2 linked regions of the Algoriphagus machipongonensis genome follow. The protein of the gene in region 1 binds, or shares a complex with, the protein of each later gene. Links are inferred from orthologs where the notes say so. Each region holds a gene or a part of one and is shown on either strand. Other genes may lie near its edges.

Evidence for each region.
Region 2: the proteins of trxA (region 1) and trxB are in contact, whole or in part, in a crystal structure (PDB 1F6M), measured with the Escherichia coli proteins. The link is inferred for Algoriphagus machipongonensis from one-to-one orthologs.

What each region holds. Positions count from the first base shown.
Region 1 is NZ_CM001023.1:1,029,893-1,046,967, forward strand. Bases 7,821-10,560 are described here. They hold trxA (thioredoxin), read right to left. Parts: upstream 9,490-10,560; coding sequence 9,151-9,489; downstream 7,821-9,150. Other genes in these bases: selD (selenide, water dikinase SelD), read right to left, coding at 7,821-8,055; mnmH (tRNA 2-selenouridine(34) synthase MnmH), read right to left, coding at 8,027-9,082; dnaE (DNA polymerase III subunit alpha), read right to left, coding at 9,600-10,560. In the rest of the region: ALPR1_RS04445 (4-hydroxy-3-methylbut-2-enyl diphosphate reductase), read left to right, coding at 1-794; ALPR1_RS04450 (Na(+)-translocating NADH-quinone reductase subunit A), read left to right, coding at 932-2,284; ALPR1_RS04455 (NADH:ubiquinone reductase (Na(+)-transporting) subunit B), read left to right, coding at 2,288-3,487; nqrC (NADH:ubiquinone reductase (Na(+)-transporting) subunit C), read left to right, coding at 3,474-4,238; ALPR1_RS04465 (NADH:ubiquinone reductase (Na(+)-transporting) subunit D), read left to right, coding at 4,270-4,953; nqrE (NADH:ubiquinone reductase (Na(+)-transporting) subunit E), read left to right, coding at 4,968-5,579; ALPR1_RS04475 (3-keto-disaccharide hydrolase), read left to right, coding at 5,711-6,334; ALPR1_RS04480 (DUF502 domain-containing protein), read left to right, coding at 6,414-6,968; more of selD, read right to left, coding at 7,015-7,820; more of dnaE, read right to left, coding at 10,561-13,886; 16S rRNA (guanine(527)-N(7))-methyltransferase RsmG, read right to left, coding at 14,173-14,817; ALPR1_RS04510 (RNA polymerase sigma factor), read right to left, coding at 14,817-15,428; ALPR1_RS04515 (glycosyltransferase), read right to left, coding at 15,419-16,555; tRNA guanosine(34) transglycosylase Tgt, read left to right, coding at 16,677-17,075. UniProt on the Escherichia coli protein: Participates in various redox reactions through the reversible oxidation of its active center dithiol to a disulfide and catalyzes dithiol-disulfide exchange reactions.
Region 2 is NZ_CM001023.1:2,789,624-2,793,045, reverse strand. The notes cover bases 1-2,850. They hold trxB (thioredoxin-disulfide reductase), read left to right. Parts: upstream 1-878; coding sequence 879-1,823; downstream 1,824-2,850. Other genes in these bases: ALPR1_RS11725 (peptidoglycan DD-metalloendopeptidase family protein), read left to right, coding at 1,833-2,850; ALPR1_RS11735 (sigma-70 family RNA polymerase sigma factor), read left to right, coding at 1-691. Also shown: more of ALPR1_RS11725, read left to right, coding at 2,851-2,876; bacillithiol biosynthesis deacetylase BshB1, read left to right, coding at 2,896-3,422.

The sequences.
Region 1 (17,075 bases):
TGGGGGATATCGTGCACAATGATATGGAAGTGAGAAGACTGAGCAATAAAGGCTTGGTAGTCATTGACCGAGAGGAACTGCAGGAACTGAGAGATTGCAAAGTCTTGATCAGAGCACATGGGGAACCACCGGAAACCTATAAAACGGCAATAGAAAATAATATTGAGCTGATTGATGCTTCTTGCCCAGTTGTATTGAAATTACAGCATCGTGTGAAGACAGCGTTTGATCGGATGGAGAGAGAAAATGGCCAAATTGTCATTTATGGCAAAAAAGGTCATGCGGAAGTAATTGGATTAACTGGTCAAACATTGGAGAAAGCCATTGTGGTGATGGAGGATAGCGATTTGGATAAAATTGACTTTCAGAAGCCAGTGACTTTGTTTAGTCAAACCACCAAGAGTACCAAAGGATTTTATGAATTGTCCCATAAAATCCAGGAAAGAATCAAAAACAGTAATTCTGAATTTGAGGAAGTACCGTTTAACGCAAATGATTCGATTTGTAGACAAGTTTCCAACCGAGAACCACAGCTTCAGAGGTTTTCTCAGGAAAATGATGTGATACTCTTTGTGTCAGGAAAGAAAAGTTCGAATGGAAAAGCTTTGTATCAGGTTTGTCTTGGTCAAAACCCGAGAAGTTATTTCATTGAAAATGAGACAGAACTAGACCCAGAGTGGTTTAAGTCAAATGATAAAGTGGGTGTTTGTGGAGCTACTTCTACGCCTATGTGGCTGATGGAGCAAGTGAAATCGCACCTTGAAATGATGTCTGAAAATGCTTTGCCGATCTGAATCAAATATTGCCTTCAGAAATAATTGGCAACCATTCTCTTAAAAAGTGAAACATAATATCTTGATTACCCCCTAAATAAAATTTGTATTTATTAGATTTGGGGCGTTTTTCAAAGGCTCATAGTTCAAAAACAGATATGTCTAAAATAGTGAAGCTTAAGAAGGGTTTTGATATAAAACTGGAAGGAGAGGCTAAAAAAGAATTAGCTGACTTCACGCCAGCTCAGACCTTCGCCATTAAGCCGACGGACTTTATTGGTCTCCAAAGGCCGAAAGTGCTAGTCAACGTTGGAGATACCGTTAAGGCAGGTACTCCCGTCATGTTCGATAAAGCCATGGATCAAGTTATCTACGCGGCTCCGGTTTCCGGGGAAGTGGTGGATGTCAAGAGAGGAGAGAAGCGAAAGCTTCTTGAAATCACGATCCTTGCTGATCAAACTATTTCCCACGAAGATCTAGGTAAAGCTGATCCAAAATCTCTTGATAGAGATGCTTTGGTGGCAAAGCTAGCAGCAGGAGGAGTTTGGCCTCAATTGATCCAACGTCCATACGGCGTCGTGGCAAATCCAGAAGATACACCAAAAGCAATTTTCATTTCAGGTTTTGATACCAATCCTCTAGCGGCTGATTATGGCTTTATGTTAGAGGGGGAAGAAAAATACTTCCAAGCTGGAATTGATGCTTTAGGCAAGTTGACTTCAGGAAAAGTACATTTGAATTTGAATGGCGCTTCAGCAGCACCTTCTGTATTTGCCAATGTGAGCAATGCAGAAATCAATAAGGTTTCCGGACCACACCCTGCAGGGAATGTTGGTGTTCAGATTCACCATATTGATCCAATTAACAAGGGCGACTTGTTATGGACAATAAGTCCGTATGGGGTTATTCAGATTGGTAAATTGATGGTAGAAGGTGTTTACGATGCCTCTAAAACAATTGCAATCTCTGGATCTGAAATCACAAATGCTGCCTATGTGAAAACATATATGGGGGCTAATGTGTCTTCCTTTGTGAAAGGAAACTTAAACTCAGGCCATGTAAGAGTGATCTCTGGAAATGTATTGACTGGTGAAAAAATCTCAATGGATGGATTTGTTGGTTATTACCATAATCAGATAACAGTTATCCCAGAAGGAGACTATGAGGAGTTTTTAGGTTGGTTAATGCCTAGTACCTCCAAATTGAGTTTCCATAAAGCTTTGGGAATGTTCTCTTTCTTGAATAAAGGGAAATTTAAAGTAGATACAAATACCCACGGAGAGGAACGACCATTTGTTGTTTCAGGGGTATTTGAAAAAGTGCTTCCAATGGATATTCTTCCTACTTATTTGTTTAAAGCGATTCTCGCAGAAGACTTTGACGAAATGGAAGAGTTAGGACTATATGAAATTATAGAAGAGGATGTAGCACTTTGCGAGTTTGTGGATCCTTCTAAAAATGATTTACAGAAGTTGGTAAGATCAGGGGTTGAATTATTGATGTATAGTTAAGATATGAAGGCATTAAAAAATCTTTTCGATAGTGTAAAGCCAAACTTTGAGAAGGGCGGCAAATGGGAAAAGTTCTACACTCTCTATGAGGGCCATAGAACGATTGTATTTGCTCCAGACTTGACTACCAAAGCCAAGGGAGCTCAAATTAAGGATGCAACAGACTTGAAGCGTGTGATGATCACAGTGGTAATAGCCATGATCCCAGCATTGCTTTTCGGTATTCTAAATATTGGACACCAGCATTTCTTAGCCGTAGGCGAAGAAGCTACTTTCTTGGATAAAGCAATTTTTGGGTTGATCTCAGCATTGCCTATCCTGGTTGTGTCTTATGGTGTCGGCTTGTTGACAGAGTTTATTTTCTGTGTTGTAAGAAATCATCCGATTTCTGAAGGATTCCTGGTTTCAGGGATGTTGATTGCTTTAGTCATGCCTCCTCATATTCCATTATGGCAGGTTGCGGCAGCGACTATCTTTGCCGTAGTGATTGGTAAAGAGGTTTTTGGTGGTACAGGGATGAACATTCTTAATGTGGCCTTGACTGCTAGAGCTTTCTTATATTTTGCATATCCTGCGAATATTTCTGGTGACCAAGTATGGACTTACCTAGGAGATAAAATGGCAGTTGATGGTTTCTCTGGAGCGACTGCTCTTGGAGTTGCTTATAGCGCAAGTAATGATGGAACCCCGGTAGTGGAGGCTCTTGCTTCTCACAATGCCAGTATAGGTGCAGATTACAGCTTCATAAACATGTTTATGGGTTGGATTCCTGGATCTATCGGAGAAACATCTGTTTTGATGGCTTTGGTGGGAGCAGCAATTTTAATTGGTACTGGAATCGGAAGCTGGAAAATCATGCTTTCCGGATTTTTAGGAACCTACGTAATGGGTACTATCATGAACCTGTTGGCAGTCAATGAATACATGGCTATGCCAGCTCATTACCATTTAGTAATGGGAGGTTTAGCCTTTGGAATTATCTTCATGGCTACGGACCCAGTATCAGCTGCGCAAACAGAAACTGGTAAATGGATTTACGGATTGTTGATAGGTGTTTTGACCGTCATCATTCGAGTTACAAACCCTGCGTATCCAGAAGGGATTATGCTGGCAGTGTTGCTTATGAACGTATTTGCTCCACTGATTGATTATTATGTAGTAAAAGCTAACAAAACAAGGAGGTTACAACGTGCAACAGTCTAACGCATATATCATTACATTTTCGGTCATTTTGACCGTCGTGCTAGGTTTGCTTTTATCAGGCACCTCGCAAGTATTGGGGCCTTTGCAAAAAGAAGCCCAGGCTTTGGATAACAAGAAGCAGATTTTGGGAGCTGTGATTCCTTTAGAGCAAATTGATGGAATGACACCTCAGGAAATCAATGAATTCTACGCAAACCGTGTAGGTTCACTTGTGGTGAATATCAATGGTGAGGAAGTGACAGAACAAGACGGTGTAGCTGTGACTGCCGACTTGGTAGATGTTGCCAAAAACTATAAGAAGCCAGCTGAAGAGCGTCTTTTCCCTGTTTATATTTTCCATAAGGAAGGTAATCCTGAGGCTGTAGATAACTACATCTTGCCATTATACGGTGCTGGACTTTGGGATGCTATCTGGGGATATATTGCCTTGGATACTGATATGAATACTGTAGGTGGTGTTACTTTTGGTCATGCGGGTGAAACTCCAGGACTGGGAGCAAGAATCACTGAGCCAGGAGTTCAGGAAAGATATGTAGGTAAAACTATATACAATGAATCTGGTGAATTGGTAGCTGTGGAAATGCAGAAAGGTGAAGGAAAAGATTATTCTGATGACCCACATCAAGTGGATGGAATGTCTGGTGCTACTATTACTGGTAAAGGAGTGAATAATATGCTTAAGAACTACTTGAGTTATTATGAAGCTTACCTTAAAAGTCAGAAATCATCTTCAGCGGTAGCCACGCTTTAATTAGAACATCAACTCAATAATTATTTTAAATATGAGTGCTGAAACATTAGAAAAATCAATAGAGAAAAAGCCGGCGGAGGCGTTACTCTCCAAACGAAGGAAGAAGCTCGTTTCCGATCCTTTGGTGGATGATAACCCAATCACCATTCAGGTATTGGGGATTTGTTCTGCTCTTGCAGTAACAACTCAAATGAAGCCAACCTTGGTTATGGCTATTGCGGTAATCTTCGTAGTAGTAATGTCCAACTTGCTTATTTCTCTTCTTAGAAATACTATCCCTAGCCGTGTTCGTATTATTGTCCAGTTGGCAGTAGTAGCAACCTTGGTAACCTTGGTAAATGAGGTGTTGAAAGCTTTTGCATTTGATATGTACAAAGAGCTTTCTGTATTCGTTGGATTGATTATCACCAACTGTATTGTAATGGGGCGTTTAGAGGCATTTGCTTTAGGTAATAAGCCATATGACTCTATTCTTGATGGATTTGGATCTGCCTTAGGGTACTCCTGGATTATTTTGACCGTTGCTTTCTTTAGAGAGTTGCTTGGTTCAGGATCTGTTTTTGGAATTCCAATTTATGATTATGTCTCTAGCCTATTCGGATCAGATTTTAGTTTGGCTACAAACGGTCTTATGGTATCTCCGGTAGGTGCATTTATGGTTCTTGGATTAATCATCTGGATCCAGCGTACCAAAACAGGATATGTTGAACACTAAAACCAACTGAAGAAATGGAATTATTTAACTTAGGTATTCGGTCGATCTTTATCGACAATATGGTTTTTGCTTACTTCCTTGGGATGTGTTCTTTCTTGGCCGTATCCAAAAAAGTAAGTACTGCGATCGGTCTTGGTGCTGCAGTAATCTTTGTATTGACAGTGACTGTTCCAGTAAACTGGTTATTGAATGAATTTGTATTGAAAGAAGGAGCCCTTTCTTGGGCAAGTGCCAGCTTGGCAACTATTGACCTTACTTTCTTAAGATTTATCATGTTTATCGCGATCATCGCAGCGATGGTACAGTTGGTAGAAATGGTAGTTGAGAAATTTGCTCCAGCACTTTACGGTGCCTTGGGTATTTTCCTTCCATTGATTGCTGTAAACTGTGCGATCCTTGGTGGATCACTTTTCATGGCGCAAAGAGATTATACTTTAGCAGAATCTGCTGTTTACGGATTCGGATCAGGTACAGGTTTCTGTCTTGCTATTGTAGCACTTGCTGCAATCCGTGAAAAATTAAAATACTCCAACGTGCCAAATGGTCTAAAAGGATTGGGTATTACCATGCTATTGACAGGGTTAATGGGATTAGCGTTTATGTCCTTCATGGGAATTGACCTTTAATCTTATTTTAAACCTACGTTTAACATACTTAAAACCCGAAGAAGTAATTCTTCGGGTTTTTGTTTTTAGAAGCTAGGGTTTATTCAAGATTTGAGTTTAAATTTCAGAAATATTAAACAAATACAATTGCTATGAAAAACCTATTTTCATTACTGGCTTGCTTTTTAATTTCCCTATCACTTTCTGCACAAAGTGGAGAATGGGTGGAGCTATTTAATGGTCAAAATTTTGAAGGATGGAAAATTTCTGAAAATCCAGATTCTTTTTCCATTGAAGATGGAATGTTAAAAGTAAATGGACCTAGAGGTCACATGTTTTATGAAGGTGAAGTTGGAGACCATGACTTCAATAATTTCGAATTGGAAGTGACCTTGAAGACTTTACCAGAAGCCAACTCTGGGATTTTCATCCATACAAAATATCAAGAAAGAGGATGGCCAAACATCGGGCATGAAATTCAGGTTAATCAAAGCCACGGTGACTGGAGAAAAACAGGAAGTGTTTATTCATTCAAAGACGTGAGAGATACTTTTGTAGAAGATGGAGAGTGGTATAAAGAAACCATCATCGTTCAAGGTGATAAAGTTACCGTGAAAGTAAATGGAGAAGTAATCAACGAATATGATGAGACAAAAGACCGTGAAGGTGATTTAGGTACTAAAAAACTAGATCATGGTACTATTGCTCTCCAAGCCCATGATCCAAACTCTGTGGTTTACTATAAAAGTGTAAAAATTAAAATTCTTCCAGATTAAGAAAAAATTTAACTGAACCCAATTTCTATAAAAATCCTGATTATTATTGAACGATAATCAGGATTTTAATTTTCCAGCCATGGCATTTACTTATAAACGAATTCTTTCCTACTTCCTACGGGGATTGTTGTTTGTCACTCCAGTGGTAGTGACCATTTATATCATCTTCGAAACGATTCTGTTCTTAGATAACCTGATTCCGGTGCCTTTGCCAGGGATTGGGATCTTGATGGTTTTGGCTTTGATTACGTTTGTTGGTTACCTAGCAAGTTTATTCTTTGCAAAACCGATTTTTGATTGGTTTGAAAGAGGATTAATAAAAATCCCATTGGTTAATTTGATATATACCAGCATCAAGGATTTGATGGGTGCATTCGTTGGAGATAAAAAGAAATTTTCTTCTCCAGTAAAAGTTCAGCTTACCGATTCATTGATGCGATTGGGTTTTATTACTCAAGAAGATATGTCCATAGTAGGAGAGGCTGATCTAGTAGCTGTTTACTTTCCTCATAGCTACAATGTTTCTGGAAATGTGTTCTTGGTTCCAAAAGAGAACGTTACTCCATTAACTGGAGTTAAGAGTTCAGATGTGATGAAGTTTATGGTAAGCGGAGGAGTGTCTCCATTGGTTTAAATTCACAAAACAATAAAAAGGGAAGCCAGCTTTAAAGCTGGCTTTTTTAGTTTACTGCCACGGTAAACTCATTTTTCTCAGTAAATTTTCCAATCTCCCAGATTACTTGATTTTGTTGCTTCATTGCATTTTCAAACCAAGACTGATTTTCAGGATCTACCGCCAGCATTAATCCACCGCTAGTCTGAGGATCGCATAGTTTGACCAAATCCATGCCCTCTACACCTTTGGTTTTGGCACTATATGCATTCCAATTTCGGTAGGTGTTATCCGGGAAAATGAATTGATTGATATATTCCTGTATCCCTTCTATCAAGGGAAGTTTGTGGATTTCAATGGCTGCTGAAACTTCCGATCCCTCGCACATTTCAATAAGGTGTCCTAGCAATCCAAAACCAGTCACATCAGTCATCGCATGAACCTCCTCATGATTTCCTATCAGCTCGCCAATTGAATTTAGACGACAGGCAGTATCAATCAAATGGGCATAATCCTTGTCTTGAATCTTTTGTCTTTTCAGCGCAGTGGCCAAAACGCCAATTCCCAGTGGTTTGGTTAGATAAATGATGTCTCCAGATTTTGCTCCTTTGTTGGTTTTAATCTTTCTAGGGTGGATTATCCCGTTTACAGAAAGCCCAAAAATCGGGTCTTTTGCAGCGATGCTATGACCTCCTGCCAGTTCGATTCCAGCAGTTTTACAAATGCTCTTAGCACCTTCCATTACCTTAGCTGCGAGTTCAGGAGCAAGTTTCTCTACGGGCCAGCTTAAAATAGCATTGGCGAAGACAGGCTTCCCACCCATAGCGTATATATCAGAAATGGCATTCGCAGCGGCAATTCTTCCAAAATCAAATGGATCATCTACAATCGGGGTGAAAAAGTCTACGGAATTGATCATTGCAAGATCATCCGAAACCTGATAAACTGCTGCATCATCTTTTCCAGAGTTGCCCACCAATAGATTTGGATCAACTTGGGTGAAAGAGCCGCTGGAGCTAAGAATTTGGTCAAGAATTGCTGGGGCTATTTTACAGCCACAACCTGAACCTTCACTCCATTCAGTGAGCCGGATTACTGATTTTTCCATTTAGTTGGTTTTTAATTTCCATTATTAATTTGACTGATTCTTCCACTCCTATTCCTGTAAGGTCAATCCTTTTTAATTTGTTAGGGTCATGACGCTCCAAATCAAATTGGTATGTTTTGTCATAATAGATCAACAGGTTGGAAATCCATGATTCATGATGATCATTGATGATGTCTTCTATGGCTGTGGTCGTTCGAAGACCGCCTAGTTTTTTCTTCAGCCGATTAATTGCCTTGATAAGTTCTTCCTTGGGAAGTGATGCATATTCCTCTTTGATCAGTTGGATTCTTTCCTCTTCTGATTTTAAGATATCAATCAATGGAGAGCAACCCATCAAGTTAAAAAACTGATCGTTGATAATTATTTTACCGATTCGCCTACTTTCATTTTCTAGCCAGATAGTTTCATTTGAGTTAAACTGACGTAGTTTTTCAGCCATTAAATTTTCAAATTGTTCTACACTCGGCTGAGGCTGTTGACCAATGCCTCCAAAAGCGGAACCTTTGTGATTAGCTAAGTCTTCTAAATCCAGCACCTGCTCATTTTTGTCTTCTAAAGCTTTTAAAAGTCTGGTTTTTCCAACACCAGTTTTACCTCCGAGTACCAATAGATTCCAAGGTTTTCTAACTTCATCAAAAGTGTAGTTTCGATAAGTTTTGTATCCGCCTTTGAGTCGGAAGACTTCAAATCCTACCATGCTTAAAAGCCAGGAAAGAATCTGACTTCTCATACCGCCCCTCCAGCAGTACACGATTATTTTTTGCTTAGGAAAAAGTTCTATTGCCTTTTTTTGAATTTGGTGAAATCTTGGGCCTACCAGTTCAAATCCCTTGATGGTGGCATCAAGAGCCCCTTTTTGTTTATAAAGTGTTCCTACTTCAGTGCGCTCACTATTGGAAAGTATTGGGATATTGATCGATTGGGGTATGTGGCTTTGGAGAAACTCCGCTTCACTTCTTGCATCTATTAATGGCAATTGTTCTCGCAAAGACCAAAACTCCTCAAGTGAAATCAGTTTTTCTATCATCTTAGGCTCAAGATAAAAAAAAGCCACAAGGAATACCCTGTGGCTTTACTAAGAATGTTATTTATAAATTAAAGTTGTGCGTCTAGCTTCTGAGCCAAAACTGCTTTAGGCACTGCGCCAACTTGCTTGTCTACGATTTCACCGCCTTTGAAGAACAAAAGGGTAGGGATCGATCTGATTCCAAATGCTTGAGCTACAGCAGGGTTAGCGTCAACATCAACTTTTCCAATTACTGCTTTTCCATCATAATCACCAGCCAATTCTTCCACTACTGGACCGATCATTTTACAAGGTCCACACCATTCAGCCCAGAAGTCAACCAAAATCGGTTGGTCTGATTTGATGATTTCCTCAAAGTTTGCATCTGTGATTTCAATTGATTTTCCCATTGTATGTTTAGTTTTAATTTTGCTTAATTTTTGCCAAATATATGAGCTAAAGCGTATTGATGGGCAATAAGTTCCGAGGGATTTAATTTTTTTATCTATGACTCATTGATAGAATAAATGAAAACTGATTAGACAATTTTATAAATCACCTCTGGAATCTCTTTCAGCTCTTTGATCATATCTGCGCTTGGATCTATGGAGAAGCGTTTAGAGAATAGTTCTAAGGCAATATTTTCCTTTCTATCAATGACATCAAAATAAAGTTTTGCATCGCCTTTGTACTTCTCTGTAATGGATTCTAATTTTTCCATCAAGTCAAGAGTTAAATCATCCAAATCGATATTAATCCGCATTCCCTTAACCATTTTACCACGTACTTCGCTGAGTAGCATGATATTACTGATTTTAAACTCCAGCTCATTCTCTGCCCATTTTTTTGGTTCAATCCTACCAGTAATGAAAAGGAACCATCCAGTCATGAAATACTCCTTGAACTTCACATAATCTTCACCAAACAAGAAAAAAGTAAATCCACCATGGTAGTCTTCCATCGTTAGCGTACCAAAAGGTTTCCCGTTTTTGGTAGTTCTATGAGCAAAACTACTTACAGATCCGGCTAGCTTGATTTCTTTCTTGTTTTTAAAGCTGTCAATATCATTTAGATCTGGAAGATTCGCATTTGTAAATGATTCAATCTCTAACCTATATTGATCCAGTGGGTGTCCTGAGATATAAAGCCCCACCACTTCTTTTTCAATGTTCAATTGCTGTAGTTGGGAGAAGGGCTCCATCGGTGCCACTGAAGGCAAAGGAATATCCATACTTCCGCTGCTTCCTCCAAATAAACTAACTTGAGCACTTTCTTCTTCTTGTTGTACTTTTTGAGCGTATTTCGTTGCTTTTTCTATCAAAGTCAGGTCTCCATCCGCTGCTTCAAGGTATTGGCGTCTATGGTGCTCAGGGAAGCAGTCAAAGCCCCCTGCCATTGCTAGTGCCTCCATGGTCTTTTTGTTAAGAGCTTTAGAGTTGACACGCTTCGCAAAATCAAAAAGATTTTTAAACGGACCATTCTCCTCTCTTTCCTTGATGATTTCATCTACAGCAGCTGAGCCTGCACCTTTGATTGCTGCCATCCCAAATCGGATTTCTCCTTCAGCGTTTACCGTAAATCCGTTTTTGGATTCATTGACATCCGGGCCTAAAACAGGAATTCCAGATCGCTTGCATTCCTCCATAAAGAAGGTTACTTGCGAAATATCATTCATGTTATTACTCAAAACCGAAGCCAGGTATTCGGCAGGATAATGAGCCTTTAAATAGGCCGTTTGGTAAGCTACCCAAGCATAACAAGTAGAGTGTGATTTGTTGAAGGCGTAAGAGGCAAATGCTTCCCAGTCTTTCCAAATCTTTTCAAGTTTGGATTTATCATGGCCTTTTTCTGCCGCTTGGTTGACAAATTTAGGCTTCATTTTGTCCAAGACATCCTTCAGCTTCTTACCCATTGCCTTACGCAATACATCCGCCTCACCCTTTGTGAATCCAGCAAGTTTCTGAGAAAGTAACATCACTTGCTCCTGGTAGACCGTAATCCCATAGGTTTCATTGAGGTACTCCTCCATGTCATCCAGATCATAGGTAATGGGCTCCTCACCATGCTTCCTTCTAATAAAGCTTGGGATGTATTCCAATGGACCTGGACGATACAAGGCGTTCATAGCAATCAAATCGGCAAATACAGTCGGTTTGAGCTCACGCATGTACTTCTGCATTCCGGCAGATTCATATTGGAAGATTCCTACCGTCTCACCTCGCTGGAATAGCTCATAAGTCTTTACATCATCGATCGGGAATTTTTCCGGATCTAATTCGATGCCATGCCTTTCCTTGACAATTTTGACAGCATCCTTAATCAAGGTTAAGGTTTTGAGTCCCAAGAAGTCCATTTTAAGGAGTCCGGCCGATTCTACCACAGAGTTATCAAACTGAGTGCAGACCATGTCAGAATCCTTTGCCAGAGCTACCGGAACAAAATTGGTAATGTCATCGGGTGTGATAATAACCCCACAAGCGTGAATCCCCAGGTTTCTGACCGAACCTTCAAGCATGGTGGCCTGATTGATTGTTTTAGCCGATTCATCCTGCCCTTTTGAAATTCGGATCAGTTCATCAGCTTTGGCAATGAGTTCACCTTGACCTTTTAATTTATCAGAAAGTGCAGCTCTGTTTCCCGCCAGTCCAAATAAAGCTTTCAGTTTAATGTCAGGCACCAAATTGGCTAGCCTTCCGGCATCTGCTAAAGGTAGATTCAATACTCTAGCAGTATCACGGATAGCAGATTTTGCAGCCATGGTACCATAAGTGATGATTTGGGCTACCTGATTTGCTCCATATTTTTTGATTACATAGTCAATCACTTTTTGTCGGCCATGATCATCAAAGTCAATATCAATATCGGGTAGTGAAACTCGATCTGGGTTTAGGAATCTCTCAAAAAGTAGGTTGTAAGCGATCGGGTCAATATTAGTAATGCCTGTGCAATAGGCAACTGCGGATCCTGCTGCAGATCCACGTCCCGGTCCCACAGAAACCCCAAGCTTTCTTGCTTCTACAATGAAATCCTGCACAATCAAGAAGTATCCTGGATACCCGGTGTTTTCAATCGTTTTTAACTCAAAATCCAGGCGCTCCTCAATCTCCGGAGTGATTTCCTCGTATCGTTTTTTTGCCCCTTCATAGGTTAGGTGTCGTAAAAAGGCATTTTCACCCCGTTTTCCACCGTCCACTTCATCTTCAGGATGCTTGAATTCATCAGGAATATCAAAGGCAGGAAGTAAAACTTCGCGAGCTAGTTTATAGGGTTCGATTTTATCCGTAATCTCTGCGGTGCATTCAATAGCCTCGGGTAAATCAGCAAAGAGCTTCTTCATCTCCTCAGGGCTTTTGATGTAATACTCATCATTTGGGAAGCCATACCGGAATTCCCGTCCTCTTTTACCGATGTATTTCTTTGGTTTTTCTACCAGTTCCCCATCCTTAACACAAAGTAAAATATCGTGGGCCTTTGCATCCGCTTTATTTGTATAGTAGGAATTATTTGCGGCGAAGTATTTAACGTCATGCTTTTTAGCAAACTCCAAAAGCACCTCGTTTACCTTTTCCTCCTCGGGTATCCCATGCCTACAAAGTTCTACATAGAAATCTTCTCCAAATTGTTCTTTCCACCACAAAAAGGCTTCTTCCGCTTGTGTTTCCCCTACATTCAGGATCAAAAACGGAATTTCACCCCATAGCCCACCAGTCGTTGCGATGAGGTCTCCTTTGTATTGCTGAAGGACCTCCTTATCAATTCGAGGTAGATAATAGAATCCTTCGATATTGGCATAGGAAGCCAGTTTAGCCAGGTTATGATATCCGGCTTTGTTTTTAGCGATTAATACAGTTTGATAACCATCGTCTTTGCTTGATTTATTTTTTCTGTCCCGGCAAAGGTTAAATTCACAACCGAGAATAGGTTTGATATCGTTGGATAGTGCCTCTTTTACAAAATGAAAGGCTGCCATCATATTGCCATGGTCAGTCATGGCGATTGCAGGCATCCCCATTTCTTTAGCCTTCGCTACCATAGCAGGAATCTCTGAGGTAGCTTGTAGGACGGAGTATTGACTATGGACGTGTAGGTGCGTAAAAGGAATATCAGTCAGGTCTGAAATGTCTGCTTTTCCTGCCTGTTTCAATACATCTTTGGCTGCAGCTTTTTGAGTATCTTTTGCCTGTGCAAAATTGGCTTCATCAAGCTTCGGAGCCTCATAGATCACTTCAGAAATTGCAATCCCTTCTTCAGGAGCTTGTACACCCTGAGTGATCAAACCAAAGAAACAGCGTGCTGTAGCATCTACATCATAGGCTGCATCGTGAGCATCTCCAAAGCCTTTACCAAAAAGTTTTTGGTGTAACTCAGTCAGCGTAGGCCATTTGAATTTTCCCCCTCTACCACCAGGGATAGCACAGAATTCAGTGGATATGTCTTTGGTGTCTAGTTGATCGGCGGTAAGGGGCATGGTAGCCTCTGCTCGCAGGTACTCCGAACCGACCACGTTGATGTCGAACTCGACATTGTGACCCACCAGATATTTGGTCTTTTTTACATCTCCTTCAAAAATCCCAAGTATTTGCTTTAGGTCATGTCCTTCTTTTAAGGCTCTTTTGGTAGAGATTCCATGGACTTTCTCCGCATTATAGGGGATGGTAAAACCTTCTGGACGGATAATGTAATTATGATTCGAAATCAGATTTCCCTTCTCATCATGCAATTGCCAGGCAAGCTGGACCAGTCGTGGCCAGTTATCCACATCTGACATGGGGGCATTGTAATCGCGGGGTAATCCGGTGGTTTCGGTATCAAAAATTAAATACATACAGCTTTGGGAATTGAGACTTCAAATTAGCGCTAATCTCTGAAATGAGGCAAGAGTAGCGGAGCTAATTGTCGGGAAATAAAAAAAATAATTACAAGTAATCCCTGATTGAACGGATAAAGCTATTACTGAATAATCTCGGCAAAAAATTTAGAAATTGAAAAAATAGTAATAGTCAATTTTCGATTTCTCACACCAAAAATCTAAAAAAAATTCATTTGAATTTCTGACTTTCATCTTATCGCTTTACATCAGAAATACATACTTCAAACATTTAAAACCTTTACTACCTCTTATCCTCCCAGGGCATGTAAACCACTTTTTTGGTTTCAAAAAACTCCTCCTTGAAATAGTCCTCCAAATGGTAAACCACATAGGATTTACCTAATTCTTCCATCTCCTCATCAACTTCACCACCTTTTAAATAAAGAATTCCATTGGGGTATTCATTGAAATCTTCCTTACGGATTTTGTTTTTGACCCAAGGGTAAAAGTTAGCCATTCGGGTGACAGCCCGACTGATCACAAAATCATATTTACGAACAAGTTGCTCGGCTCTTGTTTGCTGAGCTTCCACATTTGCTAATTTTAACTGCTTCGCAACATCCTTCACCACAGTGATTTTCTTTCCGATAGAGTCAACTAAATGAAAATGTGTATCAGGAAATAGGATGGCTAGAGGAATCCCAGGAAAGCCTCCACCTGTACCGATATCAAGAATTTTGGTGCCGGGTTGGAAGTTCATGACTTTACTAATACCTAATGAATGCAGGACGTGGTGGATATAAAATTGATCCATATCCTTTCTTGAAATCACGTTTATTTTAGAATTCCAATCCTCGTAGAGTTCTTGAAGTCGATCAAATTTTGCTATTTGATCCTCAGTGAGATTGGGAAAATAAGCTTGGATAAGCTGGGTGCCGGAATTCATTAGATGTGTTTTTGTTTGCCAGCGGCGATTTCATATAGTAATTCTCTAGAGCGGTGAAGCTGAGCTTTGACTGTCCCTAAAGGTTTTTCTAGTTCTTGGGCAATCTCCTCATAGGATAGTTCGTCAAAATATCTCAACTGCACTAGTTTACGGTATTTTGCCGGTAGCTTATCTACAAAAATACGCACCATCTCTATTCTTTGGGATCTGATAAATTCATCCTGCGGATTGTTGTCATCATCTTCCACGTCAATATTGACCGAGTTACCGCTGTCATCCGTCAAAGTATTATTAAGACTCATGGTCTTTAATTTTTTCTTTCGGATAAAATCAATGGTATTGTTTGTGGCAATTCTGAAAAGCCAGGTACTGAAAGTGTAATCTTTTTTGAATCTATGTAGATTTTTAAAAGCTTTAGCAAAAGCTTCCATTGTCAGATCCTCTGCATCATCAGCATCACGGATCATTTTTAGGATCATAAAAAAGACCGCTTTTTTATACCGCTTCATCAAGCTGGCATAGGCTTGCTGATCTTTATCCTGAACCGCTCTGTCGATTAGTGCAAAATCTTCTAGTGCTTTATTTGAAAAACCTCTTTCGTTTATTTCCATTGGATGTCTTTTGCCTGGTGGGATATAGTCCCTAGTACCCAAAAGTAACCTAAATACAAGAAATCCAATATCCAGATGTTTTTTGGGGCCTTAGTTCCTTGGATCTTCTTACTGGAAGACGAAAATACGGCTACCATTATTACAGACCTTAAAAGAATAATACCGAAAACTATTGAAAAATGTTCCCAACTCTTATCAATTCCGAAATAAATCATTAATCCGAGGCCTCCCAACCAGAACAAAGCATGCGAAAGAGTAAAGAAACCGATTTTTTGTTTATCCTCTGATCGATAGTACTTTCCAGCATGTAAGTGCCTCTTCTTTTGCACTAAATACTCTTTGACTGTCTTTTTAGGAATAGAGGTGGTGTTGGATTCTGGATCTAAAACCACTGCCGTATTTCTGCCTGTCGCATACTTATTAACGAAAAGATCATCATCTCCGCCTTCAATATGCCAAAGATCTTTAAAAGCCTTTACTTCCATGAAAAAACTTCTTCGATAACAAAGGTTTCTGCCTACTCCCATAAAAGGAGCTTTCCAAAGGCCAAAAGAGAAGTAATAAAGAACCGTAAGAAGGGTTTCGTATTGAATCCAGCTATTGAGAAAACCCTTTTCTTTTTCATAACCTGAATATCCCAGAGCAAAAGTTTTATTGTTTTCTCGTACAGGTGCAGTTATTTTTCTTACCCACTGATTTGAATTGGGACGGCAATCGGCATCTGTTAATAAAATGATATCATTTTTCGTCACTTTAATTCCCAGGGTCATGGCAAACTTTTTGGCAGTGACATGATTCGGAGTGTACTTGATGGTAACCGATCTAAGTTTCGGGTAAATGGCCATCATTTCTTCGAGTAATCGTTTGGTTCGATCCGTGGATCTATCATTGACGATTAGAACTTCGTAATTAGGGTAATCTTGCTCGAAGAGTTTGGGAATGAGTGTCTTAAGGTTTTTAAACTCATTATGTGCTGAAACTAGTATAGTGACAGCTTCCTCTTTTGAAGGGTTGTTAGTTGCCTTGGAAGGCTTTGAGAATGCGGTACGTCCAAATATTACTAACAGGTATATGACCTGGATAATTAATCCAACACCGAAGAAAAACCAAAGTAAAAATAGGCCCATAGATCAATTTTGCTGGGCAAATATAAAATCAAATTCAGCAAGTCATTTAAGAATAAGCGTATATTTTTGTACCCTAGAACATACAATTTGCGGATTGTATACTCAATTGCATCATTTCCTTATGAAGTTTAACCTTTCTCATCAAGATCCCAAGAGTAAAGCCAGAGCAGGAGTAGTCAAAACTGATCATGGTGATATTCAAACTCCTATTTTCATGCCTGTAGGTACTGCAGGTTCTGTAAAAGCAGTGCATCAGCGGGAATTGATGTATGATATCAAAGCAGAAATAATTTTAGGAAATACCTATCATTTGTATCTGCGTCCAGGATTGGATATTCTGGAAAAAGCAGGAGGTCTCCATAAATTCAATGGTTGGTCTAAACCAATCCTGACGGATAGCGGAGGATATCAAGTGTTTTCTTTGGCGGGGACCAGAAAAATCAAAGAGGATGGTGTGATGTTTAAATCTCATATTGATGGTTCAAAGCATCATTTCACTCCAGAAAATGTGATGGATATC
Region 2 (3,422 bases), 1.8 Mb from region 1 along the record:
CCTTCGATTTGTCGTTTCTGTTGCAAAGCAATATCAAAACCAAGGTCTTTCCTTAGGTGATTTGATCAACGAAGGAAACTTAGGTTTGATCAAAGCTGCACAGAGATTCGATGAAACTCGTGGTTTCAAATTCATTTCATATGCTGTTTGGTGGATTAGACAATCTATCCTGCAAGCTTTGGCAGAGCAATCTAGAATTGTTCGTTTGCCTTTGAACAGAGTTGGTTCTTTGAACAAAATCAGTAAAACTTTCAGCGAGCTGGAGCAAAGATTCGAAAGAGAACCTTCTCCGGAAGAATTAGCTGAGGTTTTGGAAGTAACTGCCAACGAGGTGGTGGATACTATGAAAATTTCTGGTCGTCACGTTTCCATGGATGCTCCATTTGTCCAAGGTGAAGAAAATAGCCTTTTGGATGTTTTGGAAAATGATGGAGACGAAAAACCAGATGATGGATTGATGAACGATTCACTTCGTAAAGAGGTGCAGCGTGCATTGTCCACTTTGACTCAACGTGAAGCTGATGTAATTACACTTTACTTCGGTTTAAATGGAGAGCATGCTATGACTCTTGAGGAAATTGGAGAGAAGTTCAATTTAACTCGGGAAAGAGTAAGGCAGATCAAAGAAAAAGCAATACGAAGACTTAGACACACTTCAAGAAGCAAGACCTTGAAGCCCTATTTGGGATAAAAGTCAAAAACATAAAGAGGGGCTTTTAGCCCCTTTTTTATATAAGAAATTTCTTGGATGTATCCTTTGCAGCATGGAGATATGAGAAGTTTTTCACCCTATTTTCCTCTTTGGGAATTTTAACATAGGGAGGTTTTGTTTACCCATCATAATTGATAAAATTTAAACGATTTAATACAAGCTATTAATGAATCAAGAGATTGAAAAAGTCCGTGTACTGATTGTTGGGTCCGGACCGGCAGGATATACTGCTGCGATTTATGCCTCAAGAGCAGGTTTATCCCCAGTGTTGTATACAGGTGGCCAACCTGGTGGGCAATTGACCATTACGAACGACGTTGAGAATTATCCAGGCTATCCTGATGGAGTGATGGGGCCGCAGATGATGGAAGATTTCAAAAATCAGGCTGAACGATTTGGAACTCAAGTGAGGTATGGGATGGTGACGAAGGTTGATTTTAATGCATCTCCAAAAGTGGTGACTGTGGATGATCAAGTAACCATTCATGCTGAAACTGTGATTATTTCTACAGGTGCTTCTGCCAAATGGTTAGGATTAGAAAGTGAGGAGAGATTAAACGGTAAAGGTGTATCAGCTTGTGCAGTTTGTGACGGATTTTTCTTTAGAAATCAGGAAGTTGCGATTGTTGGAGCTGGTGATACTGCCTGTGAGGAAGCGTCTTATTTGGCAAATATTTGTAGCAAAGTTTACATGTTTATCAGAAGAGATGAAATGAGGGCATCTCAAATCATGCAAAAACGTGTAATGAATAACCCTAAGATTGAAATCCTTTGGAATACAGAGACGGATGAGATTTTAGGAGAAGAAGAAGTAAGCGGTGTAAGAATTCTTAACAATAAAACTGGAGAAAAATCAGAATTAGCAATTTCTGGCTTCTTTGTTGCTATTGGACATCAACCAAATACTGAGATATTCAAGGACTTTATCCATATGGATGCTTCCGGGTATATCAAAACGATCCCAGGATCTTCTAAAACAAATATCGAGGGTGTTTTTGCCTGTGGCGATGCCCAAGATCATGTTTATAGACAAGCAGTTACAGCTGCTGGAACGGGATGTATGGCTGCTTTGGATGCTGAACGCTATTTGGCGGAAATAGAGAATACATAAACCTAATTCATGAGGTCTTTCATTCTAAAAATATTTTTAGGACTAATTTTGAGCATTGGTTTTACAGAAGCCAATGCTCAAGTTTTTCCTAAGATTATTAAGAAAAATAAATCAACTACTCCAGCTACTGAAACTCAGGAGCGGAAAAATATCGAACTAAGAGGGTTTGATCAACAGTCTTATTTAAGGACCCTTTCCACCATTACTGATTCCATTATTTTCGAAAATAATGTGAACTTGGGAAAGGTGCGTTCGATTGTTAGTGAAGACCCTAATGTCATGATTTGGGCACCAACAAATCAATTAATCAAGGTTTCTGAACAAGTTCAGATCGATAGCATCTGGATTACTGCTTACGAATACTTTTCAAGTTGGGATAGTAAGAAAATTGATATTTATAATTTTGATCCCAAAACCTTTCAGGATTCGGTAAACATCCGACTGTATGATCCATTTTTCGGTTACGAATGGAAAATGCCTCTTAGCAAGACTCCCGTTACCTCTACTTTTGGATCTAGATGGGGGAGATGGCACTATGGAACTGACCTTGATTTAGTTACCGGAGACCCTGTTTATAGTGGCTTTGATGGGATCGTTCGTGTCAGATCCTATGATCGCTATGGCTATGGTTATTATTTGGTAGTCCGCCATAAAAATGGTTTAGAGACACTCTATGGTCATTTGTCAAAGTTCTTAGTAGATGTAGGGCAGGAAGTTAAAGCGGGAGACCTTATTGCCAAAGGAGGTAGTACGGGAAGAAGTACGGGATCCCATCTTCATTATGAATTGAGATACCGAGGATTACCTTTTGATGCTCAGGATGTTTACGATTTTGATGAAGAGAAAATTGTGGGCCCTAATTATTTAATAACTCCCAATACTTTTGCACATGTGGTGAAGGCAAGAACCGCTGCTTACCATAGAGTTAAAAGAGGAGAAAACCTGGGTTCAATCGCTAGAAAATACGGTGTTTCTGTAAGTACACTCACAAGACTAAATGGAATTTCCACTCGTAGTATTTTGAGGATTGGTCAAAATCTAAGAGTAAGATAATCTTTAATAAAAATTTAAAATGTCAAAACTGGATGTATTGGTAATTGCTGCTCACCCGGATGATGCGGAATTAGGCTGTGCAGGTACTATTTTATCTCAGATAGAGAAGGGGTATAAAGTAGGGATTGTAGATCTCACCCAAGGAGAAATGGGAACCAGGGGAACTCCAGAATTAAGACTTCAGGAAGCGGAGAAGGCCGGTGAAATTTTAAAACTTTCAGCTCGTGAAAATATGGGCTTTAAAGATATTTATTTCGAGAATGACGAAGAGCATCAGCATAAACTAATTGAGGTTATTAGAAAATACCAGCCAGAGATAGTTCTTGCCAATGCAATAAGAGATAGGCATCCAGATCATGGAAAAGGCTCTGATTTGGCAAGTAAAGCCTGTTTTATGAGTGGTTTAAGAAAAATCGAAACTAGCTATAATGGGGTATCTCAAAAGCCTTGGAGACCTAAGTTTGTCTACCATTACATTCAAAATAATTACATAGAGCCTGATTTTATTGTTGATATTACCCCTTTTTGGGAGCAGAAAGTGGAAAG